Regions from separate parts of the Clostridium sp. Marseille-Q7071 genome, predicted to be linked through region 1. Evidence: riboswitches for the same ligand, from Rfam matches in the RefSeq annotation. Region 1 holds a riboswitch; each other region holds the start of a gene.
What was found. A riboswitch is a leader RNA that binds a small molecule or an ion and turns the genes downstream of it on or off. The one in region 1 is predicted to bind cobalamin.
Positions count from the first base shown of each region.

Region 2: another riboswitch for cobalamin. It lies ahead of ACWPW7_RS19105 (ABC transporter substrate-binding protein); the one in region 1 lies ahead of ACWPW7_RS12095 (DUF4430 domain-containing protein).
Region 3: another riboswitch for cobalamin. It lies ahead of ACWPW7_RS15515 (cobyric acid synthase); the one in region 1 lies ahead of ACWPW7_RS12095 (DUF4430 domain-containing protein).
Region 4: another riboswitch for cobalamin. It lies ahead of ACWPW7_RS18840 (ABC transporter substrate-binding protein); the one in region 1 lies ahead of ACWPW7_RS12095 (DUF4430 domain-containing protein).

Region 1 covers NZ_CBCOPR010000001.1:2,578,937-2,586,691, forward strand. The annotation lists gene ACWPW7_RS12090 (exodeoxyribonuclease III) at 222-992, opposite strand; cobalamin riboswitch at 1,543-1,745, shown strand; gene ACWPW7_RS12095 (DUF4430 domain-containing protein) at 2,044-2,445, shown strand; gene ACWPW7_RS12100 (hypothetical protein) at 2,451-2,960, shown strand; gene ACWPW7_RS12105 (sensor histidine kinase) at 3,102-4,259, opposite strand; gene ACWPW7_RS12110 (DUF1858 domain-containing protein) at 4,655-4,879, shown strand; gene ACWPW7_RS12115 (DUF438 domain-containing protein) at 4,985-6,142, shown strand; gene ACWPW7_RS12120 (MATE family efflux transporter) at 6,345-7,745, shown strand.
Region 2 covers NZ_CBCOPR010000001.1:4,017,194-4,024,948, reverse strand. The annotation lists gene ribD (bifunctional diaminohydroxyphosphoribosylaminopyrimidine deaminase/5-amino-6-(5-phosphoribosylamino)uracil reductase RibD) at 166-1,233, shown strand; gene ribE (riboflavin synthase) at 1,238-1,882, shown strand; gene ACWPW7_RS19115 (bifunctional 3,4-dihydroxy-2-butanone-4-phosphate synthase/GTP cyclohydrolase II) at 1,895-3,094, shown strand; gene ribH (6,7-dimethyl-8-ribityllumazine synthase) at 3,161-3,622, shown strand; cobalamin riboswitch at 4,025-4,213, shown strand; gene ACWPW7_RS19105 (ABC transporter substrate-binding protein) at 4,514-5,650, shown strand; gene ACWPW7_RS19100 (FecCD family ABC transporter permease) at 5,654-6,715, shown strand; gene ACWPW7_RS19095 (ABC transporter ATP-binding protein) at 6,715-7,473, shown strand; gene ACWPW7_RS19090 (nicotianamine synthase family protein) at 7,543-7,755, shown strand, end outside.
Region 3 covers NZ_CBCOPR010000001.1:3,269,550-3,277,304, forward strand. The annotation lists gene cbiB (adenosylcobinamide-phosphate synthase CbiB) at 1-955, opposite strand, end outside; gene ACWPW7_RS15515 (cobyric acid synthase) at 971-2,473, opposite strand; cobalamin riboswitch at 2,591-2,767, opposite strand; gene ACWPW7_RS15520 (hypothetical protein) at 3,533-3,853, opposite strand; gene ACWPW7_RS15525 (haloacid dehalogenase-like hydrolase) at 4,147-5,469, shown strand; gene yfcE (phosphodiesterase) at 5,916-6,467, opposite strand; gene ACWPW7_RS15535 (alpha/beta fold hydrolase) at 6,550-7,365, opposite strand; partial or broken gene ACWPW7_RS15540 (MaoC family dehydratase) at 7,534-7,755, opposite strand, start outside.
Region 4 covers NZ_CBCOPR010000001.1:3,952,835-3,960,589, reverse strand. The annotation lists gene ACWPW7_RS18850 (Xaa-Pro dipeptidyl-peptidase) at 1-473, opposite strand, end outside; gene ACWPW7_RS18845 (alpha/beta fold hydrolase) at 1,037-1,849, shown strand; cobalamin riboswitch at 2,090-2,266, shown strand; cobalamin riboswitch at 2,607-2,800, shown strand; gene ACWPW7_RS18840 (ABC transporter substrate-binding protein) at 2,933-4,030, shown strand; partial or broken gene ACWPW7_RS18835 (FecCD family ABC transporter permease) at 4,114-5,099, shown strand; gene ACWPW7_RS18830 (ATP-binding cassette domain-containing protein) at 5,096-5,308, shown strand; gene ACWPW7_RS18825 (ATP-binding cassette domain-containing protein) at 5,317-5,649, shown strand; gene ACWPW7_RS18820 (hypothetical protein) at 5,649-5,879, shown strand; gene ACWPW7_RS18815 (YoaP domain-containing protein) at 6,062-6,823, opposite strand; gene ACWPW7_RS18810 (zinc ribbon domain-containing protein) at 6,825-7,085, opposite strand; gene ACWPW7_RS18805 (helix-turn-helix transcriptional regulator) at 7,168-7,755, opposite strand, start outside.

The DNA.
Region 1 (7,755 bases):
TATTTCCCAATTATAATAAGTTCATTATAAATTATAGAAAACTTTAATATTAAATAAACTATAATTACTTTTCATATTTAAATATAAATTATATCATATTTTATGTTTTTATTATAAAAATATTTTATGAAAAGAAAAATATAATATACACAAATATAAAATAATTATTACTTTGTAATATTTTTAATATTTAAAGAGTATATAAATTAAAAGCCGTGATCTTAATCACGACTTTCAATTTCTAAAGTTATAGGACAGTGGTCTGAACCTAGAACTTCATTTAAAATCTCTGCCTTTAAAACTCGATTAACCATGTTTCTTGAAACAAAGAAATAATCTATTCTCCATCCGGCATTTCTTTCACGAGCCTTAAATCTGTAGCTCCACCAACTATATTTTATTTTATCTGGATTTATATATCTAAAGGTATCGATGTATCCATTTGATATAAATTTGTCTATCCAAGCTCTTTCCATTGGTAGAAAACCAGAGGTCTTTTCATTAGCTTTAGCATTTTTTATATCCATAGGAGTATGAGCAGTATTATAATCACCACAAATTATTAAATTAGTACCTTTTGATACTTCAATATTACAAAAATCTAATATAGCATCATAAAATTCCATTTTATATTCAAGTCTTTCTTCAGAAGATTGACCATTAGGAAAATAGATATTCATAAGAGTAAAGTCTTCATATTCAGCAATTAATATACGTCCTTCTATATCAAATCTTTTAATACCAATACCATTTTTAATAGATTTTGGTTTTGTTTTAGTGTAAATTGCAACTCCGCTATATCCTTTTTTTATTCCATGAGAAAAATATGAATAGTAGCCTTCAATATTAGTTATATTCTCATCTAAATTATTTTCTTGAAGCTTAGTTTCTTGAATACATAATATATCAGGTGATGACTCCATTATCCAAGGAATAAAATCTTTTTTTAACATGGCTCTAAGGCCATTTATATTCCATGAGTAAATTTTCATTGTAAAACTCCCCTCATAAGTATTTGAGATAAATTTATAAAATATATCTCAATTTTAAAATATTTTATAAGATAAAATATAAATAATAATTAACAAAAATTTTGTCATAATAATATATATGAATATTTTAATATTATTTATAATGATTAATTTTTATCTTTTCTATCATTATATAGTTTAATAGTCTATTAATAAAGACAAATTGATAATTCTTATCAATATAAAAAATTAATCTTTTTAAATAATTGTATTTATAGGCTTTATTAATGAAAATTTAACTTATACATTACTTTGATTTCTATAACAAAAATTATTGTTCGTAAATAAAAAAATAGAATGAAAGATACGAATTGTTGTTAAAACTTCATCATCAAAGTTCTTGGAGCTTTTTAGAATAAATTTTGTTTTAAAAAATTCACTAAAGGTGAATTTCATCTTCAATTCATATTCTTAAGTATTAACCCTTAATCTCTAAAAAGTTAAGTTATTTTTATAAAAAATTATTTCTTTCAGTATATTTTAAATTTTCACATTGCATACCTATATTCACTAGATTTATTGAAAGTTAAATTCTCATATGATAGAATTAAAATAAATTAATATTTGCTGTTCTGTAAGGAATATGGTTTTAAGCCATAGCAGCCCCCGCTACTGTAATCGTGGACAAAGAGCAATAGTCACTGGAATTTATCTGGGAAGACGCTTTGAGGTTGAAACGAGAGCCAGGATACTTATTAAACAGTATATTCAAGCTTTTCTTCGGAGGGAAGAGTTGGTTTAGTTTTACAGAAAGCCACTCTCTTTCTTTTACATTTAAAGAAAGAGAGTTTTTTATTTTGTAATACATAGAATTTAAATTTAAATATAGAAAGGAGCAATACACAAGTTGTTTCTATTTTAAAATAGAAACTATTATGGAATCAGCTAGGATATCTGAAAGAAAATATATCAAAATATTGACTAGTTATTTTTGAATATAGCTAAATAGAAATTGATTAGTCAGGGGCTTATATCGACTTAATTTATATGGAAAATATAGGAGGATATAGTTATGAAGAATAACAATAAAAGGATTATAACAACTATTTTAATTTTACTTATTGCTGTTGTAGGTTATTTCGCTTATGGAAAATTTGCAAAAGTTGAAACCGTTAAAGGAAATAAAAATATAACAGTAATTGTTAAATCTGAAAAAGATAAATATGAAAAAGAACATAAACATTCAACAGATGCTGAATTTTTAGGAAAGGCATTGGATGAGATGAAGATAATAGATGCAGAAAAGTCACAATTTGGAAGATATGTAAATAAAGTAGATGGAATTTTAGCAGATAAGAATAAACAAGAGTGGTGGAAACTTACAATAAACGGAGTGGATGCAACAGCAGGAATAGACGAAACTCCGATAGCTGATGGAGATAGATTTGAGTTTATATTTACAACAGGCTGGTAAATATTATGAATAAAACCAGAGAGTTAATTATAATAGTGTTATTATCTTCAATAATCACAGTATCAAAAATGTTTTTAAGCTTTTTACCGAATGTAGAACTTGTATCAATGCTTTTAATTGTTTATACACTTGTATTTAGGAAAAAAGCTATAATTATAGCACTATTATTTATTCTTATAGAAGGGCTAATCTACGGAATTGGATTATGGTGGTTTAGCTATGTTTTTGTTTGGCCATTATTAGTTATACTGACATTATTATTTACAAGGATAAATAAAGAAAACTTTTTACTTTGGTCTATATTTTCAGGAGTTTTCGGCTTAATCTTTGGTATGCTTTTTGCCCTTCCTTATATAATATTAAATGATCTTAGTTTTGCTGTTGCTTATTGGATAAGAGGAATACCTTATGATATAATCCATATGGTAGGAAATTATCTGGCAATGATGCTATTAGGAGAACATATTTATAAATTATTAGTAAGGCTAAATAAAGAAGAGTGCAAAAGTTATTAATTTTAAAATTTTATTGCTTAAATTTAGGTATCATATTAAAAGATCAAAAAAACCTTCTTGTAAATGGAGTTACTATACACCATTTACAAGAAGGTTTTTTTGATTCAATTATAAAGGTAATTCATTAATCAAAATGCTTTATTAATTATATATATCGGAAAATTCCATATATATCTTTTCTATAGGGTTAAAATTTATTTGTTTATTTTCACTATAATTACAATTTTTATTTTGTAATATAGGAATTTCCACTATAAATTCACTTCCTACATTTTCTTCACTTATAACAGAGATTTCACCATTATGCATTTCTACCAGAGATTTCACAATGGAAAGGCCTATACCACTACCTTCATGATTTCTGTTCATAAGAGGCTGTACTTGTCTAAACCTATTAAAGATTATCCTTTGTTTTTCTTTAGGGATTCCTATACCATTATCCTTTACCGAAATGATTAGGTTACCATTATTTTCAGAGATGTTCAGCTGAATTTTACTATGAGGCTTTGAGAACTTTGCAGCATTAGATAATAAATTTAAAATTATTTGCTCTATTTTTTCAGCATCACAGCTCATTATTTTACTAGTAATTGTACTATGATAGGTAAAGATTAAATCTTTACTTTCTATATAATTTTTAATAGAATTACAGATGTTTATTATTATGCAAATTATGTCTTGATCATGCATATTTAAAGATAAAAACCCAGCATCAATTTTTGTGGAATCGATGAGATTGTTGATCAATCTTAACAGTCTATAGCAGTTTTGTTTCATTATATTAACATAATTATATAGTTTTTCTTTACTTTTTAAATTATCTTCATTATCAAGATATACCTTAAAGAGTTGAATAGAACTAAATATACTATTTAAGGGTGTTCTAAGTTCGTGAGACATATTTGATAAAAATTCTGTTTTAAGATTACTATACTCTAAGGCTTCTTTTAAAAGAATATTATTTTTACCGTATGTATCTTTACTATATATGTATATATCATCTTCAATTATTTCTGATAATTTGTATTTTGAGTTATAACTTTTATTTTTTTTAAGTTTTTTACTTTTGTAATATAAATAAATTAAGTCACTAGGATGAATATATTCATATAAAATTTCTAGTGCAGTTAACATGAGCTTTTTTTGATTACAACCAACTACCTTACTAAGTTCTTCTGAGAATTTTACAGCATTTTTTTTAAAGATATATTCATAATCACCTACTTCATTTAAATTTTCTAAGGCATTTAGCATCTCTGATAAGTCTTCATTGTTTAACATTAAATTTACATCATTCACATTACATCACCTTTTAGTATCAAATATGTTTTATTATATCACCATTATTGTAAATATTATGTAAAATATTGCGCAGATTGAGAATAAAAGATGAACAATAAATAAATGCTGTATTTATAAGCATTTATTCTATTAAAGATAATATGCTATGGAATATTATTACATATATTCCCAAAAATTAATAGGTTTACTTTGTTGTATTAAAATTGTGTAAAGCTTAAATTGTTTTTACTTATTATAAATAAGATATTTGAAATATTGTATCAAAATTTAGTAGAAAATTTTTTTACATTTACTCTATTTTTAAATTTTGATTTAAATCACAGTTTATTAGAGAGATCTTTCTTATACTTGAATTAATAAATTAAGATATATTCTTAAAAAGAAGGTGAAGTATGAAGAATATATTAGATATGAATAAAACTATTTATGAGCTATGCAAGGAAAATTCTAGGCTTAAAGAAAGGTTAAAAAGTATAGGATTTGAAAATATAGCTAATGATAAAATGCTAAATACAGTTGGACGAGTTATGACCATTCCTAAAGGTGCGAAAATAAAAGGTTATGACATAAGTGAAGTTAAAGAAAAACTAATAAAAGAAGGTTATTATATAGTTTAATAGAAAAGGAGGTAGAGCATATGAGTGAGCTTATAAATAATAGAGAAAATAAAAAAAATAAATAAAAATAAGAGAGAGGAAAGGTTAAAGAAAATAATAAAAGATTTGCATAATGGAAAAAGTGTAGAAGAAGTCAAAGAGGAATTTGAAACTCTTATAAAAAATGTCTCTGTAAATGAAATATCTGAAATGGAAGCAGCCTTAATAAAGGAAGGAATGGAAGTAGAAGAGATTCAGAGATTATGTGATGTTCATGCTGAAGTATTTAAAGGTTCAATTGAGGAAATTCATAGAGATGAAAGAACTGAAAATAGTAAAGGACATCCTATCTATACTTTAAAAATGGAGAACCTAGCAATAGAAAACCTCTTAAATAAAAATATATTACAAGCTTTAGTATTATATAAAAAGGAAAATACCAATGAAAATTTACTAAAGCTATTAGAAGAATTTAATTTACTATGGGATATAGACAAACACTATAGTAGAAAAGAAAATATATTATTTCCTTATATGGAAAAATATAAAATTAAAGCTCCACCTAAAGTTATGTGGGCTGTAGATGATGAAATAAGAAGAGATATAAAAGATATAAAAGATATTTTAATTAATTTTAATGGTGATATAGAAGTGCTGGAAGAAAAAATTAATATCATTACAACAAAAATTTTAGATATGATCTTTAAGGAAGAAAATATATTATTTCCGTTATTATTAGAAACTTTAACAGAAGATGAATGGGTTGAAATAATGGAAGATAGTGATGAAATAGGATATTGCTTAATAGATGTAGTAGAAAAGTGGAAACCTCAGCGAATGGCTATGAAATATGCAAAAGAAGATAATAGATTTGAAAAAGAGTATATTAAATTAGATACAGGAATTTTGAATATAGAGGAATTATCAGCTATATTTAATCATTTACCAGTGGATATTACTTTTATTGATAAAGATGATGTAGTAAAATATTTTTCTCAGAGCCAAGAGAGGATATTTGCAAGAACTAAATCTGTAATTGGAAGAACTGTTCAAAATTGTCATCCACCTGCAAGTGTTCATATTGTAGAACAAATGCTTAAAGATTTTAAATCTGGAAAGAAGCATAGTGAAGAATTTTGGATTAAAATGGGAGAATTATATGTATATATAAGATATTTTGCAATCAAAAATGAAAAGGATGAATATATAGGGACATTAGAAGTAACTCAAAATATAAAGTCCATTCAAGAAATAACTGGTGAGAAGAGGTTATTATCACAATAATTTATATATAACTTTTAATAGTTATTGACATAGAAGAAAAAATTTTATATAATTCTATAGGAATTTAAAAAAATATATGAAATTCAATAATCTGCTTTATATATCTTTTACAAAAAAAGATATACAAGTGCTGAAGTTAAACACTTTGAAAATCTTCAAAGTGTTTTTTTTATCTAAAAACATAGAGAAAGGAGAAATAAAATTGAGTTTAAAGATAAACTTTAAAGAACTTTTTAACGACAAAAAATTCTATAAGAGCTTATTTCTATTGTCCATGCCTATTGTATTACAACAGTTAATAGCATCTTCATTAAATATGTTAGATACAGTTATGATTGGTATGGTTGGAGAAACTGAATTAGCATCAGTAGGTATAGCAAATCAGTATTATTTTTTATTTAGTATATTTATTATGGGTATAAGTTCTGGGTGTTCCGTATTTATATCTCAACTTTGGGGTAAAAAAGACAAGGAAAACATAAGAAAAGTATTAGGTATTGGACTTATAAGTGGTATGGTAATAACTGCATTATTTACCATTATAGCATTATTAATACCAAAATCAATTATAGGAATATTTAATAAAGATATAGAAGTTATAAGACTAGGAAGTGAATACTTAATTATAGTATGTTTAAGTTATGTATTTACGGCTATTAGCTTTAACTTTGCAGCAGCTTCTAGAAGCATTGAAAATACAGTACTTCCTATGGTGGCTAGTTTAGCAGGATTAATTTGTAATGGAATATTAAACTATGTATTTATATTTGGTAAATTTGGATTTGGGGCTATGGGAGTAAAGGGCGCTGCACTTGCTACCCTAATTGCAAGAATAGTAGAATCAATTATATTAGTAGCTCCTATATATTTTACTAAGGGAATATTAGCAGTTAAATTTAAAGAAATCTTTAGTATAACTAAAGATTTAGTTAAGAGTGTTTATGCAACTATAATACCTGTTATGCTTAATGAAGCTTGTTGGGGATTTGGAAATGTAACTTATGCAATAATCTACGGAAGAATAGGTACTCAAGCTTCCGCAGCAATACAAATTTGTACAACTGTTCAAAATTTATTTATGATAATTACTTTTGGATTAGCTAATGCTTCAGTAGTTATTGTAGGAAAAGAGATTGGTTCAGGACGTGAAGAAAGAGGTAAACTTTATGCAAGAAGACTATGTACAGTATCTGCATTGGTTGGACTAGCGTTATCCTTTATTCTTGCTTTAAGTGCTCCAATGGTATTATCACTATTTAATGTTTCACAGGCTGTATTAAATGATGCATTACTAATTTTGTATATCTATGCCGTAGTTATGACTGCAAAAGTATATAATGTTATGCTTATTGTAGGTGTACTTAGAGGAGGAGGAGATGCAAAGTTTGGTGCTATGGTGCAGGGTATCACACTATGGTTTATAGGAATACCATTAGCTTTTGTCGCTGCCTTTATATTTAAACTTCCTGTTTATATAGTTGCACTAATGACTGCTATTGAGGAAACTTTAAAAGTAGTGGTATTAGTTAAAAGATTTATTTCAAACAAATGGATTAACAATGTTATAAAAGATATAGAAAATGAAAGTGAAATTGCTATTTAAAATAAGCCTA
Region 2 (7,755 bases), 1.4 Mb from region 1:
TTATATTTATTTTGCGGATGTTTTTTTGATGCAATCTAAATTTAATAACTATCGAATTTTATGCCCTGGATATTTTTATATTCAGGGCTTTTTGTGTTTTAAAAGAAAAATTCTCCTAACTATTGCCTGAAGTAAAAAGGAGAGGATTGCTTGGATGAAAATTATATGGCAAGAGCTTTAGAGCTTGCAAAACTGGGGATTGGATATACATCTCCAAACCCAATGGTAGGATGCATCATCGTAAAGAATGGACGTATCATAGGTGAAGGATGGCATATGAAATATGCTGATCTCCATGCAGAGAGAAATGCATTTTTAAGCTGCATAGAAGACACGAAAGGGGCAGAATTGTATGTGACTTTGGAACCATGCTGTCACTATGGGAAGACACCACCCTGTACAGAAGCCATTGTGGAATATGGGATAAAGAGGGTTATTGTAGGTTGTACTGATCCTAATCCTCTAGTTGGTGGAAAAGGAATTGAATTTTTAAGAGAACATGGCATTGAAGTAACAATTGGAGTATTAGAAAAGGAATGTAGGAAACTAAATGAAGTATTCTTTCATTACATTTCCACGAAAGAACCTTTTGTCATATTAAAATATGCAATGACCCTAGATGGAAAGATTGCATCTAGTACAGGGAATTCCAAATGGATAACAGGAGAAGATACTAGAGAACATGTGCATTATCTCCGAAAAAGATACACAGGAATTATGGTAGGAATAGGAACAGTACTAGCAGATGATCCAATGTTAGACTGCAGAATAGACCATGGAGTAAATCCTATTCGAATCATATGTGATTCCAACTTAAGAATTCCACTAGAGAGCAAAATTGTAAAATCATCTCATGAAATTGAGACGATCATTGCTTTTTGCAAAGGAGATAGAGAGAAGAAGTATAAGCTTAGCAAGGCAGGGGTAACTCTTATGGAATTTCGTGATAATGAAAGAATTGATTTAAAGAAGCTCATGGAAAAGCTTGGCGAAAAAGGCATTGATAGCATTCTGCTTGAAGGGGGAGGAACCTTAAACGAGGCAGCTCTAGAGGCAGGAATTATAAAAAAGGCGTATGTTTACATAGCACCTAAGATAATTGGAGGAAAAGAAGCACTTACGCCTGTTGAAGGTAAAGGACGGGAACAGATGAGTGATGCCTTTCAACTAGAAGATACCACAATAATAAAGTTTGAGAATGATTTCTGCATAGAAGGATATTTGAGGAGTTGAAATTATGTTTACTGGAATTATTGAGGAGATAGGAACTATAAAGTCAGTTAGAAATGGAAGCAAATCATCTATTTTAACTGTTGAATGTAAGGATGTTCTGGATGAAACAAAAATTGGAGATAGCATTGCAGTTAATGGAGTATGTCTTACCGTAACTGATATGGCAAAGGATGGATTTACTGCAGATGTCATGTCTGAAACAATGAACAGAAGCACTCTTGGGAATATTGGAAGCGGTTCAAAAGTAAATCTAGAAAGAGCTATGCTTGCCAATGGAAGATTTGGAGGACATATGGTATCTGGACATATTGATGGGATAGGATGCATATCGCACATAAGAAAAGATGACAATGCTGTTTGGTACACCATTACCACAGATAAAAAACAGCTTTGCTATATTGTGGAAAAGGGATCTATTGCAATAGATGGAATCAGTCTGACCATTGCCTGTGTAGATGAAGAGGGATTTAAAGTATCAATTATACCTCATACGCAAAAAGAAACTATTTTATCTTATAAGAAAATTGGTGATAAGGTAAATTTGGAATGTGATATGGTAGGAAAATATGTTGAAAAGCTTTTAAAATCAAAGGAATCAGAAGAAAATAGTAAGATTACGGAACAGTTTTTAATCGAACATGGTTTTTAGGAGGATGATATTATGAAAAAAATAAACACAATAGAAGAAGCAATAGAAGATATCAGAAGTGGAAAAATCGTTCTAATTATCGATGACCCTGACAGAGAGAATGAAGGAGATTTAGTATGTGCAGCAGAATTTGCAACACAGGAAAATGTAAATTTTATGGCATGTTATGGAAAAGGATTAATATGTATGCCTATGAGTGCCAAGTTAACTAAGAAGCTTGGATTAGAGCAGATGGTAAACAATAATACAGATAATCATTCTACAGCTTTTACTGTTTCTATCGACCATGTAGATACCACTACAGGGATTTCTGCTTATGAAAGATCCATTACTGCTATAAAAGCGGTAGAAGATGATGCTAAGCCGGAAGATTTTAGACGTCCTGGTCATATGTTTCCTTTAGAGTCAAAAGATGGCGGCGTAATTGAAAGAAGGGGACACACGGAAGCAACTGTTGATTTGGTAAAGCTTGCAGGACTTAAAGAATGTGGATTATGCTGCGAAATTATGAGAGAAGATGGAATGATGATGCGTACCACAGAACTCTTGGAATTTGCAAAAGTACATAAATTAACGGTGATAACTATTGCAGATTTAGTATCTTATCGATTAAAAGAAGAAAGTGTTATAAAGAAGAGTGCAAAAGCAAAGCTACCTACCAAGTACGGCGAATTTACTATTTATGGTTATGAAAACACATTAAATGGAGAGGAGCATGTAGCTTTAGTAATGGGAGATGTGGCTGATGGAGAACCTGTTTTATGTCGTCTCCATTCTGAATGTTTAACTGGTGATATATTAGGCTCCCGTCGCTGTGACTGCGGTGAACAACTTGATACTGCTATGAAAGCTATTGCAAAAGAAGGAAGAGGAATTATTCTGTATATGCGTCAAGAGGGAAGAGGAATAGGACTTATCAATAAGTTAAAGGCCTATGAACTTCAAGAACATGGGTGTGATACGGTAGAGGCTAATATTAAGCTTGGTTTTCCAGAAGATTTAAGAGACTATGGAATTAGTGCTCAAATATTATATGATTTAGGAGCAACAGAACTTTTACTTTTAACAAATAATCCTAAAAAGATAACAGGACTAGCTGATTACGGTATTACTATAAAAAAGCGTGTTCCTATTCAAATTAATCCTAACAAAGATGATAGATTTTACCTTATGACTAAACAAATAAAGATGGAACATATGACAACTTATTAGTGTGATATGACGAAAGTATTCATGGTTAAGGGAAGAAAATTATAAAGAATAATTGGAGGAAAAGAAATGAGAAAATTGGAAGGAAATGTAGTAGCAAGCAATATAAAAGTAGGAGTTGTAGCAGCAAGATTCAATGAATTTATTGTATCAAAATTAATATCGGGAGCTCAGGATGCATTAATACGTCATGGAGTTAATGATGATGATATTACCCTTGCATGGGTTCCAGGAGCTTTTGAAATTCCATTAGTGGCACAAAAGATGGCGTCATCTGGAAAATATGATGCAGTTATTTGTCTTGGAGCAGTTATTAAAGGTTCTACTACCCATTATGACTATGTGTGTGCAGAGGTATCAAAAGGAATTGCTTCTATAGGGTTAGCAACAGGAATCCCTACGATTTTTGGAGTGCTTACAACAGATAACATTGAACAAGCTATTGAAAGAGCGGGTACAAAGGCTGGAAATAAAGGATATGATGCTGCTTGTACAGCAATTGAAATGGTTAATTTGATTAAAAATATTTAGTTTAAGTAGTGTTAATCAACCTATTTGATTAGGTTTTCATAAGGAAGAGGATTTCAGAGTATATTTTATAATACATTTTGAGTGTGTGATAAAGTTAGAGAAAAAATAGTTATATATAAAGTATATCCAAGAATTTTAATTATTTATTGAAGTGTGGAAATTAGGTTCATGAGCAATATCAATTATTGAATTTACTAGCAGATTTAATAAATTAACTAAAATTTTAAAAGACTTTACTTATCATAATTTTGCGTTATAGCATTGAAGTGAAAAATGTAATTAAATAGACAAAAAACCATACAATTTGGACTCTTAAGAATCTAAATTGTATGGTCTTTATCATGGAATATTAAAAAGTATTTGCTAAATGTAACCATAATGTGCTAAAATGATTTTGGAAAATTGAATATATTGAAAATAGGTTTGATAGATATTTTAATATCTATTAATTAAAAGGGAAGTGGGTTTGAATCCCACGCGGTCCCGCCACTGTAATAGATGAGTTCCTGCAATTGCGCCACTGGGAAACTGGGAAGGCTGCAGGAATGTTGATGCTTAAGCCAGAAGACCTGCCTGTTTTAGTATACTAATAACTCTACGAGCGATGGGGGGGTATAAATGTTTGAAAAATATTTTTTTGGATAAATAGCCCTTTAACTGTTGTTAAAGGGCTATTATTTATGAAAAAATAATTTATTTTATAGGAGGTGAAAGGTTTTCTTAGAGAAAAAGGTTTGTATAATGCAAATAATGTGCGTTATCAATTAATAATATACATTTTAAAATGCACATAAAATTATATAAGAATGATAAAAATTTGAGAAATAGTTTTAATCACATTACAATTATCGGAAAATTTCAAATTACCGAACTAATTTAGGAGGAATACTTATGAAAAAAGTATTTAGTATTATATTAACTTTATTAATGATTATAAGTTTAGGGGGCTGCTCACAAGGAGATGGGAAAAGTGAGTCTGCAGAAAGTAAGGTTATTGAGGTAGAAGATATTAACGGAGATAAAATTGTTTTAGAAAAACCAGCAGAAAAAATATTTTTAGGGTTTTATATAGAAAATTATCTTGCTGTATCTGGAGATTTTAAGTTAGATAGAATCGTTGCCATATCAAAAGGAGAAACAAAAGATTTAATGAATGCAATGTGGACTAAATATGCAGAAGCAATTCCAAATTTAGAAGGCTGTATAGATACAGGTTCAATTTATTTAGATAGTTTCAGTATGGAAAAGCTAATTGATGCCAAACCAGATTTAGTAATTCTTGCACCTTATCAAGCAAAAAAATTAGGAGATGGTATTAACACAATTAAAAATCTTGGAATACCTATAGCAGTAGTTGATTACAATTCATTTACTTTAGAAAAACATATAAAGAGCACAGAAATACTTGGTAAGCTTCTTGGAACAGAAGAAAGAGCAAAAGAACTTATAGAAAACTATAAAAAACAGACAGAAGATGTTGAAAATAAGTTAAAAGAAATACCAGAAAGTGAATTTAAATCTGTTTATTTTGAGCTTGCAAGCCAAGGACCAGAAACCTATGGAAATTCTTATGGAGATTCTCTATGGGGAAATATACTTAAAACTGCAAAATGCAACAACATAGCACAGGGAAAAATTACAGACTATGGACCATTAAATCCTGAGTATGTTATTTCTAGCAATCCACAGCTTATAATTTTTTCTGGACAAACCAATTCTAAAGATCAAGGTAAACAAAGATTTGAAATGGGATTTGATGTTAAAAAAGAAAGAGCTTTAGAAACAATGAATATGTATTTGAAAAGACCAGGTTGGGAGAATTTAAATGCAGTGAAGGATAAAGAAATATATGGTGTTGACCACAGTGGACTTAGAACACTTTATGACTACGTATATCTTCAATATATTGCGAAAGTTATTCACCCAGAAAAGTTTACAGATGTAGATCCATTAGCAAACCTAAATGAGTTCTATGCAAAGTATTTACCTGTAAAACCAGAGGGTACTTTTATGATAAAGGAGGAATAGATAATGACAAATAAAAAAGAAGCACTAGAAGATTTAAATAATGGAGAGCATATATACAAAAATATCAATCAAAAAAGACTTCTTTTATTTGTTATTGTAATTTCATTATTAGCTGTATTTTGTATCATAGATTTAGCTGTTGGACCATCTGGTATGTCCTTATCTGATGTAATAAGTACATTGTTACAAGGACCAAAGAACAAAAGTGTACATTCAGCTGTGATGTGGTCTATAAGACTGCCAATGACCCTCACATGTGTATTTGTTGGAGCTTCATTAGGTCTTGCAGGGTCTCATATGCAGACAATACTTAATAATCCTTTAGCAAGTCCATATACTCTTGGCATTTCTTCAGCAGCAGGGTTTGGAGCTTCACTTGCTATTTTAACAGGGTTTACTATTGGAAATATAGGTTGGCTTTCTATACCGCTGATGGCATTTTTATTTTCATTTATATCTAGTATGTGTATTTACTTTATAGGAAAAAATAAAGGGATGAAATCTATAACAATGATATTAACAGGGATTGTTATTCACTTTTTATTTCAGGCACTGCAATCCTTAGTTCAATATATGTCTGCACCAGAAGTATCTCAACAAATTGTATTTTGGATGTTTGGAAGTTTACTAAAATCTACTTGGGTTGGTGTTTTTGTTACAATGTCAATTTTTATTATATGCCTTTTATTAACCACAACAGTAGTGTGGAAAATAACCGCATTATCTGCTGGTGAAGAAAGAGCAAGAAGCCTTGGAATAGATGTAGACAAGCTAAAACTAAAAGTATTTACAATCGCAACCTTACTAACAACTGGGGCAGTTTCTTTTATAGGACCTATTGGATTTATAGGATTGATTTCTCCTCACTTTGCTAGATTATCAGTTGGAGAAGATCAAAGATATTTATCTCCTGTTTCTGCCATGTTTGGCGCTCTTATTATGGTTGTTGCTTCTATAATATCTAAAATAATAAAGCCAGGTGCCTTAATACCAATAGGAATTGTTACATCTATCGTTGGTGTACCATTCTTATTATTTTTATTACTATCGAAAGGAGCAGAATAATGAGTTTTATTACAGCAGAAAAAGTTTCAGTTAAGTTTAAAAATAAAGAAGTACTAAAAGATATTACCGCTACCTTTCACGAGGGAGAAATAACTTCTATTATCGGCCCAAATGGTACAGGAAAGACTACATTTATAAAGGCTATGTCAAAAATGATCAATTATGAAGGAACCATACATATGGACAGAAATCCAAAGGAAAAAATTCCTATAGAGAAAATGGCCTATGTTCCACAGATGAGTAATAGTAACTCTAATTTAACTGTATTTGAAATGGTATTGCTTGGACATATGAAGGATCTAAGATGGAAGATTTCTAAAGATAAGCTAGAAGAAACAAATAAAATATTAAAGAAAATAAATTTAAGTCATCTAAGCTATAATAAGTTTTCTAGTTTAAGTGGTGGAGAAAAACAACTTGTGATTATGGCACAAGCTTTAGTTTCAAAGCCAAAGATATTACTATTAGATGAACCAACCAGTGCGTTAGATATAAGGCATCAATTACAGGTTTTAGATCTAGCAAGAGAATACACCACAGAAAACAATGCTATTACTATTATAGTAATCCATGATTTAGCGTTATCTACAAGATACAGTGATAAGTTTATACTACTTAGCGAAGGATATGTGGCTAAAGAAGGAAAGCCGGAAGAAGTGTTAGATCCATTACTATTAAAAGAGGTATATAAAGTAGAAGTAGAGGTTTGTTGTACAAAGAAAGGTTATCTTAGTGTGACACCAATTAATTGCAGTTAGTATTGATATAACATTATTTTATTAATGTTTGAATATTAAAAGTATAAAGAGGTTGAGAGGTTAATGTATATGGAAAAACATAAATTTTTATTAGATTTAAAATTAATAAACGTGGATATTAATGAAATTATGAGTTTATGTAAGGAACATAGTGAATGTTTTATAGTTTTGAAAGATAAGCTTGATTACGTATGCGATTTTATATTAGATAGTTCTAACAATTTAAAATGGAGCAAATATGTATCAAAAGAAGACTATGATACTTTAGTGAAAGAAGTGAGA
Region 3 (7,755 bases), 690 kb from region 1:
CCACCAAAATTAATGATACAAGTACTAACAATATCTCACTTGAATACATAAGCTTTATACTTTGCTTTATATCTCTAGCTTCTAAGTTTTTAATTCTATCTCCAAGAGTTGGCTTATATACTATCTCTCCAAAATAAACATTTGTTCCACCAAGTTGAATTTTCATTGCACCTGCTGCTGCCGCCTCAGGATAAGCACAGTTTGGACTCTTATGATTTTTCCTATCTCTAATCATTATTCTAAAGCTATCTTCTATATTTCCACCTACAACAAAAGAAGTTAAGCACATTAAAATTCCTGTAAGTCTTGCAGGTATTAAATTGAACAAATCATCTACTTTAGCTGGGAAAAAACCAATATATTTGAACTTTTCATTCAAATATCCTAGCATTGAATCCATAGTATTAACGCCTTTATACATCATAGCTAGTGGAGCTCCTCCTAATATAGCGTAAAACATAGGAGCAATTATACCATCAGAAGCATTTTCTGCTACAGTTTCTATATCTGCTCTTATAATTTCATCTTCTTCAAGGCTAGCTGTATCTCTACCTACTATATAAGAAAGCTTTACCCTTGCATCCTTTATATCTCTTTTTTCTAAAGATTTATAAACTTCAATAGCCGCACCATGTAAACTTTTTGCTGCTAATGTAGTCCAAATTATAAAGATATTTAAACCATGAAATAAATATTCATTAATCAATGATAATTTTAATAAGGCATAAGGAATAGTATAAGTTACAAAACATACTATTAAAACAATTAATCCTCCACAGATTCTTAAGCCTTCATCACTTTTTTCACCTTTTCTAAAATAGTTTTCTAACTTAGCTATAAGCTTCCCAATATAGATAATTGGATGAGGAAGCCAAGCAGGATCCCCCAAAACGAAGTCTATAATCATAGCTATTAATACGTAAATAATGTTAGCTTTCAAATTAAAATTAAACATTATTTTATCTCCTAACTATCTTTTAATTCCCATGATTTTATATATTTCATCCATATCTAAAGTTTTTCTTACTAAATCTGCAAGTTTATCAAGTTCTTCTTCTCTTAAACTTTCATATGGTTTTGATTCTTTTAATTCTATACCCTTTTTACTTCTAAGCTTGTTAACTATAACTTCTCTAAAATCTGTTTTATCAAAAATTCCGTGGATATAAGATCCCATTATATTGCCATATTCATTAATAGCTCCATCATTATAATTTACTTCTTTTGTATTTTGAGTCTTTATATTAAATAGTGGATTGGCATTTTTACCGTATTTGCAAATCCCCATATGAATTTCATAACCGTATACAGATAATTTATCTCTATCAGTGGCGAAGACTTTATTATCAATTAAATCAGCTTCTACTCTAGTAGTTACCTTTTTCTGTTCAAAGACTGTCTCTATGTCTAAAAGTCCTAATCCTTCTATTTCTAATAGTTCTGTTTCTACACCATATGGATCTGTGATTTTCTTGCCTAACATTTGATATCCACCACAAATTCCTATTATTTCTCCATTTTTGCTATATTCTTTAATCTTATCAAAAAGTCCAGAAGTTTTAAGTGCATTTAAATCTTCAATGGTATTTTTACTTCCTGGTATAATTAATAAATCAGGATTTTTAAATTCTTCTACAGAAGTTATAAATCTTACTGAAACATCTTCTTCATTTTTAAGTGCATCTACATCAGTAAAATTTGAGATTCTAGGAAGTTTAATAACAGCTATATCAATTTTATTTGTTATCTTTTTATTTAATTCTACAGCTCCATCCTCATCTTCTAGAGCTAATGTACAATGTGGTACAACTCCTATACACTGTTTTTTAGATATATCCTCAAGCATGTCAATACCTGGCTTTAATATATCTACATCACCTCTAAATTTATTGATGATAGTTCCCTTTACTCTTTCTCTTTCTTCTTCCGTAAGAAGCATTAGTGTTCCTACTAATGAAGCAAAAACTCCACCTTTATCAATATCTCCAACTAAGACTACAGGCGCATCTACAAGTTCTGCCATTCCCATATTTACTATATCTCTATCTCGTAAATTTATTTCTGCTGGACTACCTGCACCTTCCATAACTATAATGTCAAATTGATTTTCTAACTCTTCAAATTGAGTTTTTAGCATATCTTTAAACTCTAATTTCATATTATGATATTCCATTGCTGTGCTATTTCCGTAAACCTCTCCGTTTACAATTATTTGACACTTCTTATCACTAGTTGGCTTTAATAGTATAGGATTCATGTATACTTCTGGCTCTAATCCACAAGCATAAGCTTGCAATACTTGCGCACGTCCCATCTCTTTACCATCTAAAGTTATGTATGAATTTAATGACATATTTTGTGATTTATATGGACATACCTTATATCCATCTTGTTTAAAAATTCTACATAGTGCTGTAACTAATATACTCTTGCCTACGGAAGATGCTGTTCCTTGCACCATTATCTTTGCCATATTAAAACTCCCTTTCAAATAAAAAAATAATAGAGGCAAACTCTCTAAGTTCACCTCTATTTGTATAAATAATCTGCAGAATGTCCCCTCATACTAATAGAACTTTCCCTCCGAAAGCTTTTATCTAAGATTTAGGCAGGTCTCCTGGCTTTTGATTCATTCTCTCCTTAACCTTCCCCTTTAAAAGAGTGGTGTAATTTAAGGTTCGTCATCATTTACAGTAGCGGGGGCTGCTGTGGAGTTTAACCACATTCCCTTTTCACTTATAAAAGCACCTAAATTCTTATTATTTAATTTTTATTATTCCTTAATCTCAATTTAAATATGTTACAACTAAAATTATAGATTTAAATTAATTCCGTGTCAAGTTATGTAACTTTATGAACTATTACCAATTCCTTCATTTAAATCATAACATCATGATTAATATTTCTATTGGAACAACTTTACCTTAGTCACAAGGTCATTCCAGCCTCAATAACCACTATTATATTACTAATTTTAGTAGATTTTTATTAGCATTTATTTCTCTATGGTGGTATACCTTCAATTTATACAATTCCATTCTCTAAGCGCTAATTTTTTTTACTTCTGAATTTTTATGCCCACACTATGAACATAAGAAACGTTTGGAGTCAATCTCATTAATTTAGCTATAGTTAAATTGAAAACATCAACGAAAATTTGTGGATTTCTTTCACTATCATTTCTAAATATAGTAGCATGAGAAACTACTGAAACAATTTCTTGTAACTTTTCATCATTTTTATTACAGCTTCCATATCTCTTAATGGATCTAAAGTCTTTATTTCATAGAATATAAATTAATTTAAGATGCTCCTTAGTGAAAATATATCATTTTTAAGATATGATCAGACTAAAAATAAGAAATTAAAGATTTCATATGAAAAATTTCTAAGTTGAAGCAAAAAATTAATCACCAAAGTATAACAGCTAATATAATATTGAAATAAATTTGGTGAATAATTCAGGTTTAATTATAAACGTATTCACAGTGCTCCCAATTATATGACACCTAATGACCAAATAAAAATTTTATTAAAAAGTGCTGACAATCCATATCCCATTCTCACTAATTATTTGCTTTTTTCTAATGCTCCCCCTGCATAAGCTTGCGGATCTTTGTAGAGCATCTTTATTGTTTAGGACTTCTTCTACTTCTCTTGAGACTATGATTCCTACTATATTAGTTACAATAATAATTCTTGCTGCCTTTGATTTTGTAAATTTTAGAACTGCTAAGGTATCTGCAGCTTCTTCTGCCTGATTTATAACAATTAAAAGACAATGCTCCTCTATCATTGTGATTTTAATCTCATCTAATTTAATCTGCTCATTTATATTAACTCTTGATTTCATAGCATCTCTTATAACTCTTGGCTGCTCTTATCTTGTTCATGAGAAGATACAACTCCTAATGCATAGCTCGTTTTCATATTTTTTAGAAAGTCTTTAAATTAAATTTAAAATTAATTCCAAGAATAGGGAAACCCAACTTTATATTGACATTTTTTGATGCTCGTTATATAAATTAATTGTAAAGTTTATGTTAAGTATGGTTAATAAGTTTTAACAATAAGTTTTATTTGGCATATTTAACTATTTCTATTAAAAATGAAATCACAAATGACACAAATAAGGAGAGATAACTTATGAATAATTTTAAAAGAAAAACTCTTGGCTTATCATTAGCATGCATTATGTCTTTTTCTTTAGTTGCATGTGGAAATTCTGCTAAAACAGAAGGAACTAAAAATGACACTAAAGTAGAACAAACTGATAACAAAAAGGAAGTTAAACTTGAAAAGGGTAACTGGGCTCCTGAAAATTATGCTGCTTTAACAGACCTTATAGAGAAATACGGCAAAAACAGTAAGGATTATGATGAAAAGAAAAAGCCTTACGCTGTATTTGACTGGGATAACACATCAATAATCAATGATGTTGAAGAAGCGTTACTTGCATATCAGTTAGAAAATCTTGAATTTAAAATGACTCCTGAAGAATTTAGCAACACTATTAGAATAAACATTCCAAAGGACAACTTTGTAGAAGCCTGCAATAACGATGAAGGAAAACCTGTTAACATCGAATTAGTTGGTGCTGATATTGATTCTGACTACAAATTCTTATATGAAAACTATAAAGGTTTCAAAGGAACTAAATCTTTAGATGAGATTAAAGCTACTCCTGAATACAAAGATTTTATAGCTAAAACTAGATACCTTTATAATTCAATCGGTGAATCTTTTAGTTCTGATGTAAGCTATCCATGGGTAACTTACCTATTTGCAGGGATGACTGAAAAGGAAGTTTCTGAGTTAACTGAAAAATCAAATGATTATTGGTTAAACCATGAACTTGGTGAAGAAACTTGGACTAGTCCAAAGGAATTAGCAGGTAAAGCTGGCGTTGTTTCAGTTAAATTCCACTCTGGTTTAAGAACAATAAAAGAACAACAAAACCTTTACAAAACTTTAATGGATAATGGAATAGATGTTTATATCTGCTCAGCATCATTCATAGATGTTGTTAGAACATTTGCTACTAACCCTAAGTTCGGATATGAACTTCCAAAAGAAAATGTATTTGCTATGGAACTTGAAAGAGATGATAAAGGTGTAATTAAGGCTGAATTTAGAAAAGGCTACGATCAAACTCAAAGCAAAGGTAAAACTAAAACTATAGAAAAGTTTTTAGTTGAAAACCATGGTGGCCAAGGTCCATTAATCGTTGGTGGAGATAGCGCTGGTGACGTTGCTATGTTATCTGATTTTAAAGATACTAAATTTAGCTTAATCATTAACAGATGCAAAGGTGATGAACTTGGTAAGCTTTCAAAAGAAGCTGCTGATACTATAGGTAAATCAGATGCTAGATATTACTTACAAGGAAGAGATGAAAACACTGGCGAATTTAGACCAAGCCAAAAATCTGTATTCCTAGGAAGTAAAGAAGAAAAGTTACTTAAATAATACAAGCAATTGTAATTGATTGCATTGTTAAAAGTATATCAGTGAAATAGTAAAATTGCTAAAATATAAACTTTATTAGAATATAAAATATATCAAAATAAAAGGAGTTGTCGCATTAACGATTAAAAACCGCTAATGCTCAACTCTTATTTTTTTATACCCATATTTTAAAAATGGAGCATTTGCATACTCACTTTCAATTAGAGTTTTTAAATTTAATTAAATATCGTAATAATATGTGGCGAACACTGTTCGCCGCTACAGGACAATTCAAAATTTCTCAGTGATAACTGAGAAATATCCATAATTGTAAATTGTGCATTGTGCATTAAAAAAGAGAGTTCAATGAGCTCTTTTTTACGTTATGAGCATAGCCAAAAGAATGCTTTCGTCAAAGATATTCTGCTTTCCTTTGCGAAGAAATCTTCGAAATTCCATATCTTGATTTAATTCGCCAAAATATCAATTTCTTTAATAACTTCTCCTTCTAAATTTTTAATGTAAAATTTATTTCCATCAATAACTCCATAACTGTGAGGATTATTTTCTTTAGGATATGCAATAGATCCAGGATTTAAAATAAATATATTATTTTCATTCTTCGCTACTGGTATATGAGTATGTCCATAAATTATTATGTCTCCCTTTGAAATATTAGGAAGTTTATTCTCATTATAAATGTGACCATGAGTTACAAAAATTCTTTTATTTTTCGCTAAAATCACGTTATAATCCATCATACAAGGATATGTAAGGAGCATTTGATCAACCTCTGCATCACAATTTCCTCTTACTCCTATAATTTTTTCTGCGTATTCATTTAATAAATTTGCTACTTCTTTAGGATTATACTCCTCTGGAAGAGGATTTCTCGGTCCATGATAAAGTACATCTCCCAAAATAACCATATAATCTGCTTCTTCTTTTATGAAAGCTTCAACACCAAGTTTTGCATATTTCAATGAGCCATGTATATCAGACATAAAAAATAACTTCATTAATATATCACCTTTTTCTAATTTTTTATATATTATATCATTTTTTCATATAAATCATAAAATATATGATATGTTTTGCTTACTAAAGTATTTTTATATCTTGGTTATACGACTCCAGAAAACCTTTTATTGCTGCTATAAACTCTATAGGTTTTTCATAAATAACCGCATGACCTGCTTTTTCAATTACAACTATCCTAGAACCTTTTATTTTTTTATGTATTAATTTTTGATAGCATATAGGTGTTAAAATATCATATTCACTACCTATTATCATAGTAGGTAAACTTATATTTTTTATTTCTTTTGTCAAATTTAAATTTGATGCACTTTTAGCTATTCTTCTAAAAGAGCTATACCACTGCTTAGTAAGACCTATTGAAAATGCTTCTTCCTTTTTCTTAAGCCATTGTATATTTTCCTCATAAAACTTATGTGAATATATATAAGGCATTGTAGCTTTAAAAAGTATTCTTCCATCATAAGTGCTCGCTGCAAAATCCCATAATTCTTTTATGTCTTTCATTATATTGCTATTATGACAGGTTGTATTAGACAATATTATAGAGTTTAATTTGTGAGGATACTTTAATGCAAATTGCAATGCTATTTCTCCACCGTAAGATATACCCACAATATGACATTTATCTATATTTAATTTTTCAATAACCTTATATAGTATTTCTACTTGAAGGTTTTGATCATATTGAAAGTTAGCACTAGAAGATTGTCCTTGATCTATCAAATCAATTAATATTAAATTGTAATCATTAAAACTTTTTCTAAAGGGGTGCCAGCTTATTGTACTCATCAGTATTCCAGATAAAAATATAATTGGTTCCCCACTTCCGTAGCTTTCGTAATGAATATTATAGTCTTCAATATTTAATTTCGGCATATTTCCCTCCTAGTTTTCTATTTTATAAGTAATTTCTATTTTTCTTCTATTAACTCCTTCTTAATTATTAATCATTTTAAATATAACTTCGTTTATACATTGTATTTTTAGTTAATCATACTTATTTATAGATAATTTAAGCACTGCTAATATTAGCAATGCTCAAATTTATTTTGGCGGCATAACTGTTGCCATACCGTCAATAACAATCTTTCCTTCTTCATTTACCACAGTAGTTTTAAGTTTTACTCTATTTTTTTCTCTATTAATTTCTATAACTTCTACTTCTGCTTTTACTGTATTTCCAATCTTCACAGAAGCTAAAAATTTTAAATCCTATGCTAAATATATAGTTCCCGGTCCCGGTAAATACATTCCTATTACTGTTGA
Region 4 (7,755 bases), 1.4 Mb from region 1:
ATTATATTTTTATTTGTAAAATCGCTTCCTTGCTCATATCCTAACAGCTGAAGAACAATCTTATAAAACTCTTCCTCACTTACAGATTTGTTTGGGTTAAATTTATCTTTATCAGCTTGTATTAAGCAAGCTTTAGGATTTGCTTTTATATATGCAAGTATATTTCTCTCTTCTATGGAACTTACTGATTTATAATCTGAAAAGTTTTCTGTTCCTTCAAATTTTTTAGCTTCATCTTCAAGTCCATTTAACCTTAAAAGTATAGTTGCAACTTGTATTCTTGTAGGTTGTTTTGCTGCATATTCAGGTGTTAATCCTTTTTCATCGCCTTGAATTAGACCAAGGTTATTCATAGCAGTCATTTCTTCACTGATGATATTAGTAGATGATTTAATATCATTTGTAGCATATGCAACTGGAGTTACTGAAAACATTAATGTAAAAGTTAATACAATAGATATAATCTTTTTCACAACTTATCCCCCCTAATAAATGTCAGGCTCTCTAATTAATTAGTTGGCCTTATCAAATTTTGTCCTGTTTTTCAGTTACTTTGTTAAAAGTTTTTATTTTAATTTAAAATTTTAAAGAATTTCTTATCATCTCCCCTCTGGTAAAATAATGAATGCATTCAAGATTTAATTATATCATAAAAATATAACCTAATATTCAAATATAGGGATAAATTCATAAAAATTACCTGTAAAACTTGTAGAAAAAAAGAAAATATTGCCTCTATATGTCTATACTAGTTATATTTTTTGACATATTAATCTCTACTTTAAATCTTCGTATAATATAATAAAGGCTTTAAAATTAATTTTTATATCTCTAATTTTTACTATACAGTGTTACTATTTTTTTCTAGTATAATAGAATTTTCAAGGAGCTATATGATTTTAGAAAAAAATGCTAGAACTTGTATATTTTTCATCTAGTTATCAAGATAGTTGGGTGAAAATGGATAAATAATTCACCTATTTAAATTAAAGGAATAAAATGTTACTGAGATAATTTTATTAATGGAGGAATTCCTGTGGGATATTATATTAGAGTAGAATCAGAGGTAAGAATTTATGTAGAGGATATTAACCCAATGGGGGAGAAAATAATCCTCTTTATACATGGTTGGCCTGCAAATCATAACTTGTTTGAATATCAGTTTAATAAACTTCCAGAGATGGGATATAGATGCATTGGAATTGATATTAGAGGATTTGGTAATTCAGATAAACCATGGGAAGGCTATGACTACAATCGATTAGCTGACGATGTTCATTGTGTAATTGAAACACTTGAGTTACAAGATATTATACTTGCTGGTCATTCTGTAGGAGGAGCAATTGCTATTAGATATATGGCTCGTCATAAGGGGCATGGGGTATCTAAACTTGCTTTGTTTGCTGCGGCAGCTCCAAGCTTTACTAGACGTCCAAATTTCCCTTATGGATTACCAAAGGAAGATGTAACTAAACTAATTGAGGAAACATATAATGACCGTCCTAAAATGTTACGGGAATTTGGAGATATGTTTTTCTTTAAGTATATAACTGGACCTTTCTCAGATTGGTTTTTCCAATTAGGATTGCAGGCGGCAGGATGGTCTACAGCTAAACTTGCAATTTCCCTTAGAGATGAGAGCTTGTTTTCTGATCTCGGAAAAATACATGTTCCTACTTTAATTCTTCATGGTGTTCATGACAAAGTTTGTATGTTTTCATTGGCTATTGTACAAAAGGAAGAAATCAAAAATTCTAAGCTTGTGCCATTTGAAAACAGTGGTCATGGATTATTCTGGGAAGAACATGAAAAATTTAATAAGGAATTGATAAAATTTATTGAGAGATAAATCTTTTATCATGCAGAGAATAAGAAAACACGAGGTCTAATTTAAGGACCCCGTGTTTTGTTTAATATACATGCTTATAGGTTTATACGAATGAAGAAGTAATATAAATTTTTAAAATAGAAAAGTATTATGGAATTATATTGTAGAAAATCAATTTACTTTTTGGCAATGTGGATTAGAATACTATAATAGATAAATTGACAAATAAAATTTACATGCTTATAATAGGTGTGTAAATATTTAATATTGTAAATTTCAGGTGCCTCATTAGGCTTAATATGGAAACAGGTGAAAATCCTGTACGGTCCCGCCGCTGTATTGGGGAGATTTTATAAGATATGCCACTTCTTATTAGAGGGAAGGTTTATAAGATTGAAGAACCAGAGTCAGAATACATACCTGTAATGGACACTAATAACTCTACGGTTGATAGATAAGGTGTATTAAGGTTTTTTGGCATACAACCATAATATATGTTTATATCAACTTCTCATTTGTTAATGGGAGGTTTTTTATTTTTTAAAATAGCATAAAAAAAATTTTAATTTATTGTAGGAGTTTTAGCGTAGCAATTCAAACTTTATTCATTTTGAATCCAGAGATTATTAAGGATTTATATGAAGTATATGTTGAACTATTATCAAAACCAAATACTGAAAAAATTAAAATTAGTTATATACTATCATAATATGTAGAAAATTGTTGAACTTTTTCAAAAATTGTGGTAATCTAAAATAGATTTTGTAAAAAAATTATAAATATGGATATTTTTTGAGGTGGTAAATATTACAAAAATATTTACATAATAGAGAATTAGGTGAAAATCCTAAACGGTCCCGCCGCTGTGAAGTGGAGTAATAATTATTAAGATCACTGTACTATTATTGTATGGGAAGATAAATTATTACAATGAAGCTAAGTCAGAAGACCTGCCTTGTTATATATCTTTACTTTGCGTGAGACAGAGGAGGGAGTGTTATTTTTATTATTAAATAGAAAGTCCTGTACTTCACATTATAAAGTACAGGATTTTCTTATTTTATATTAATATTTATTCAAATAGGGGACAAAGGGAGAATTAAAATGAAAAAAAAGAGACTTATAATATTTTTAACTTTTATTATGATTATTAGTTGTTTTGTGGGATGTGATTCAGCTAAAGAAACTAATACACAATCTAAATCCGAAATTACTTTTACAGATATAGCAGGAAGAGAAGTTACCATTAAAAAACCAGTAAAAAGAATTGTTGTAAATAACAGAAGTCTGTTTGATTCTCTTTTTGCTGTTGGCGGAGAGGAAATGGCAGACATGATTATTGCAACATCAGGTGGTAATAGAGGAATTGAAGGATTTAATAAGACTTATGGAGCAAAATTTCCTAAGTTAAAAGATTTACCTCAAATATCTAATAACGGTGGGTATGACGCTGAAAAAATTATTTCGCTAAAACCTGATATAGTAATATTAATTAATCAAAAGTCTGATCAAAATTTGGAATCATTAGATAAAGTTATAGAAGTTGGAATACCTGTAGTTTGTTTAAGTTATAATATTGAGCCATTAGAAGATAGAGTAAAGAATATTGAAATTATTGGTAAAGTTTTAGGCAAAGAAGAACGAGCAAAAGAAATATGTGATTTTATTAGTGAGAAATATGAACTAGTTAATAAGCGTTTGGAAAATATAACTACTCCTGCACCAACTGTTCATCAACTAACATTTCATGGTGATACTCCAAAATCTTTTTGGAGTTGGGCAATAATTGCTAAGCATGCTGGAGGGCATGATATCGCAGATGATATACCAAGTGGTAAACTGGAAAATGGCGGAACTATTGATCCGGAGTATTTGTTAAAGCGAGATCCTGACGTTATAACAATGGGTGGTGATGCTTTAGGATTAGGTGGAAATGAAGAAGAAGCTCAGACTTATCTTCAGGAAATGGTGGCAAAACAACCTGGATGGGAGAATTTATCAGCAGTTAAAAATAAAAAAGTATATGCTATATCTTATTCAACAGCATTAAACCTAGAAACTTTCTATGCAAATATGCAACTTGCTAAGTGGTATTATCCTAAAGAATTTGAAGATATTGATCCAGATGCAACATTAAAAGAGTTTTATGATAAATATATGGTTTTTGATTATGATGGGGTTTGGTCAACGCAACTTAAATAAAGTTAGGATATGGAGGAAGGCATGATTGCACAAAATAAAGAAGCAATATATATTTATAAAAGCTTAGCAAAGAAAAAAAGCTAATATTAATTTTTTTAATTATTGCTATCATAGTTGGATTTTTTGCTAATATCTTAATTGGATCATCAGGTCTCAGCGTTTCTGAGGTATTTAGAACTATATTAGGAAAAGCACCAGACGATATGACGAAAACTATTATATGGGGAATAAGATTACCTATGGCATTGATGGGGATTGTAGTAGGAGCTGCTCTTGCTGTAGGTGGATGTGAGATGCAAACCATATTAAGGAATCCAATGGCAAGTCCATACACTTTAGGAATATCTTCCGCTGCATCTTTTGGTGCAGCAACTGGTATGATTTTAGGAGTTAGATTTATACCTTCGTTTACAAATCTTGCTATTCCTATAAATGCGTTTTTCTGCACTATGATTGTAGCAACTATAATGTACTTATTTACCAAAAAAAGCATGTTGGGAAGAGTACGATAGTACTCTTTGGAATAGCTTTAAGTTTTATGTTTAATGCTTTAACAGCAGTATTACAATATATTGCAACGGAACAGGAATTACAAGGGTTTATGTTTTGGTCTTTTGGAGATTTAACAAAAGCGACTTGGGAAAAGTTGTTCATTACAATAATTGTATTATTTTTATGTTTAATTATATTTACAAAAAATGCATGGAAATTAACAGCTTTAAGTTTAAGTGATAGCAAAGCAATAAGTTTAGGGGTGGACGTTCAGAAAATGAGAAGAATGTCAATAGTATTAATTTCAATGCTTTCAGCTACAGCAATATGTTTTGTAGGCACAATTGGCTTTATAGGATTAGTGGCACCACATTTGGCGCGAATGTTAGTTGGAGAGGAACAAAGATTTTTACTACCTATATCTGCATTAATAGGAGGACTAATTTTGTCCATAGCCTCTACTGTAAGTAAAATCATTATTCCAGGTGTGATTATTCCTATAGGAATTGTTACATCTTTTATAGGAATTCCTTTTTTTCTAGTTTTAATTTTTAAAGGTGGGAGGAATTATATGTGATTGAAATAAAGGATTTAAGCTTTGGATATAGGGAAAATAAGGTTCTAAATAATATTTCTTTGCAGATAAAGTCAGAATTAAATGCAATTGTAGGACCAAATGCAGCAGGAAAATCAACTTTAATGAAATGTATATTTGGACTACTGAAGCCTAAAGGGGAAGTTTATTATAAAAAAAGTTATTATCGGACTATACTCAAAGTGATATAGCTAATTTCATGGTATATCTCCCACAAGAGGAAGAAGGTACACCACAGCTGACAGTGCTTGAAACTGTCCTTTTAGGTAGATTACAAAACTTATCATGGAAAGTGGATGATAAAGATTTAAATATTGTAATGCATATACTTGAAGCTCTATGTATAGATAACTTATCTTCTCGTTATTTAACAGAACTAAGCGGATACCAAAAACAAATGGTGTATATTGCACAAGTTTTAGCTAAAGAACCTGAAATATTATTAATGGATGAACCTACTAATAATCTTGATATGCAAAAGCAATTAGAATTTTGTGAATTACTAAGGCTCATCATGAAAAAAAGAAATTAATGATTTTAGTTGTATTCCATGATTTAAATCTTGCTGCACAATACGCTGATAATATTATTGTAATGGATGGAAAAGGAGGTCTATATAGTTCAGGTGCGCCAAAAGATGTTATTAATGAAAAAATGCTAAAAGATGTGTATGGTATTGAAGGAAGTATTCATATTGACAATTATGGTACTCCTATAATATCTGCAAGAAAATCTATAAGAAAAGTAGAATTTTTAATCTAATAGAAAGTTTGGATTTAAGGGACGGTTCATGATTATATTGCTTTATGTGAGAATAATAATGAAACGTCCTCTTAATAAAATAAAAAAACACCATGCCTAACAGAAGAGACTTGGTGCTTTGATTAATATATAAATATAGGAACATTTTTAATTTGTAAAGATAGTTTTTTGCAAAAAAATATCTAATTAAATTTTTCATCTATTAATTTTAAAAATTTCTTTTCAGTTAAAATTTCATTTGTAACAAAATTACCATTTATAAAAATGCTATATGTTGTCCAAACTGTAGGTGCATTTTGAGCTTTCTCGAGAGTATTAATTTTAATCAGATTAAAAGGAATAGCTTTTTTATCTGCGATATCTTTTAGTACTGAAGTATATTTTTCAGTATATGGACATTGATTTGTATAATATAAGGTTACGCCTTCTTTATCAGCTATTTTGCCATCTTTGGCACAATCCTTGAATGTGGGTAATTTACTGTTGTTATTAAAATTTAAGCATAACAATTCAAAATAAGGATGTGCTGTATCACAAGTCTCAAAGCCTTTATACTTCAAATACCTGGGGTCAGAAAGAAAAGGCATTTTTTCCTTTGATGTAACAATGATAATTCCGTCTTTATTTTGTCTTTTTGTATCAGCAATACATTCTTGCAATAACAGGTTTGATATGCCTTGTCCTTTATATTGTCCTGAGACCCAAAGACAATTGATAAACATATAATTTTCGGCGTTTACAGGACTCCAAGCCTTTTCAGCAGGGATATATTCAATAAAAACCTTGCCTCTAACATCAGCTTTTTTAAAAATTAATCCGTCTCTGAAGCGTTCTTTCATCCATGCTTTTTTTGACGACACACAATTTTCACCTTTTTTATCTGAAATAACGCAGCAAATATGTTCCTTATCTATATTACTTTCATTTACTGATATAATATTCATATTACTTCCACCTTTTTAAAGTTGGGAAGAGCTCTTTCATTGAAGTTCGAGCTTCATTCTCGTTTGCATAGGGATTGCCAGAAGAAACGTGAGGTATACATGATTCAATCATTTCTTCCATTGTTTCCTCAGTGATAAATGCACCTTCTTTATAGCAGTAAAGGCAATAATCCTCATTTTTACTTCCATCTGCATTTGTTCCGAAATCTTCACTCTTTATAAGAGGCATTGCACAGCTTTGACAAAAAATCATATTTTCCATATTAAAATCTCCTCTCAAAATTATTCTTTTATGAATTGATTATAACAATTTTAATATGACAGCAGTACGTCACATTTGGTAATCATTTGTATATTTCCATTATATTTTGAGCTCTTTTTTTAATAATGTCCTTAATAAAATCTGGTTCTAAAACCTCAACAAAATTTCCAAAAGAGAGAATATAACCAATAACCCATTCATCAAAAGGATAATCAATGGTAACAATAAATGTATTATCATCACCATATTCAATTTGGTCTTCTTCAAAATCATCATATACCCTGTAGGCTATTTCAGAAGCAAATTTTAATTTTAATGATACCATTCGATTTTGCTTTGAATTATGAGATTCGATTTGCAAATCATTTGGGATTTCTCTAGTGAAAGTTTCATTACATAATTGAATGTTTTTCATTCGTGATATGCGAAAGGTGCGAAAATCTTGTTTATTTCTGCAATAACCCTGAACATACCAAGAATGTCCTTTAAAAACAAGACGAAGTGGCTCAATATTACGATTTGTTTTTTCACCATAAGAACTTACATATTCAAAAGAAATCACTGTTTTTGTTAATATTGCTTCTTTTAAATATGTAAATTTTGTTTTTTCCTTTGGATGGCTTCCCCAATAAGCAAAATCAACTTCTATCCAATTTGTATTTGAAACATT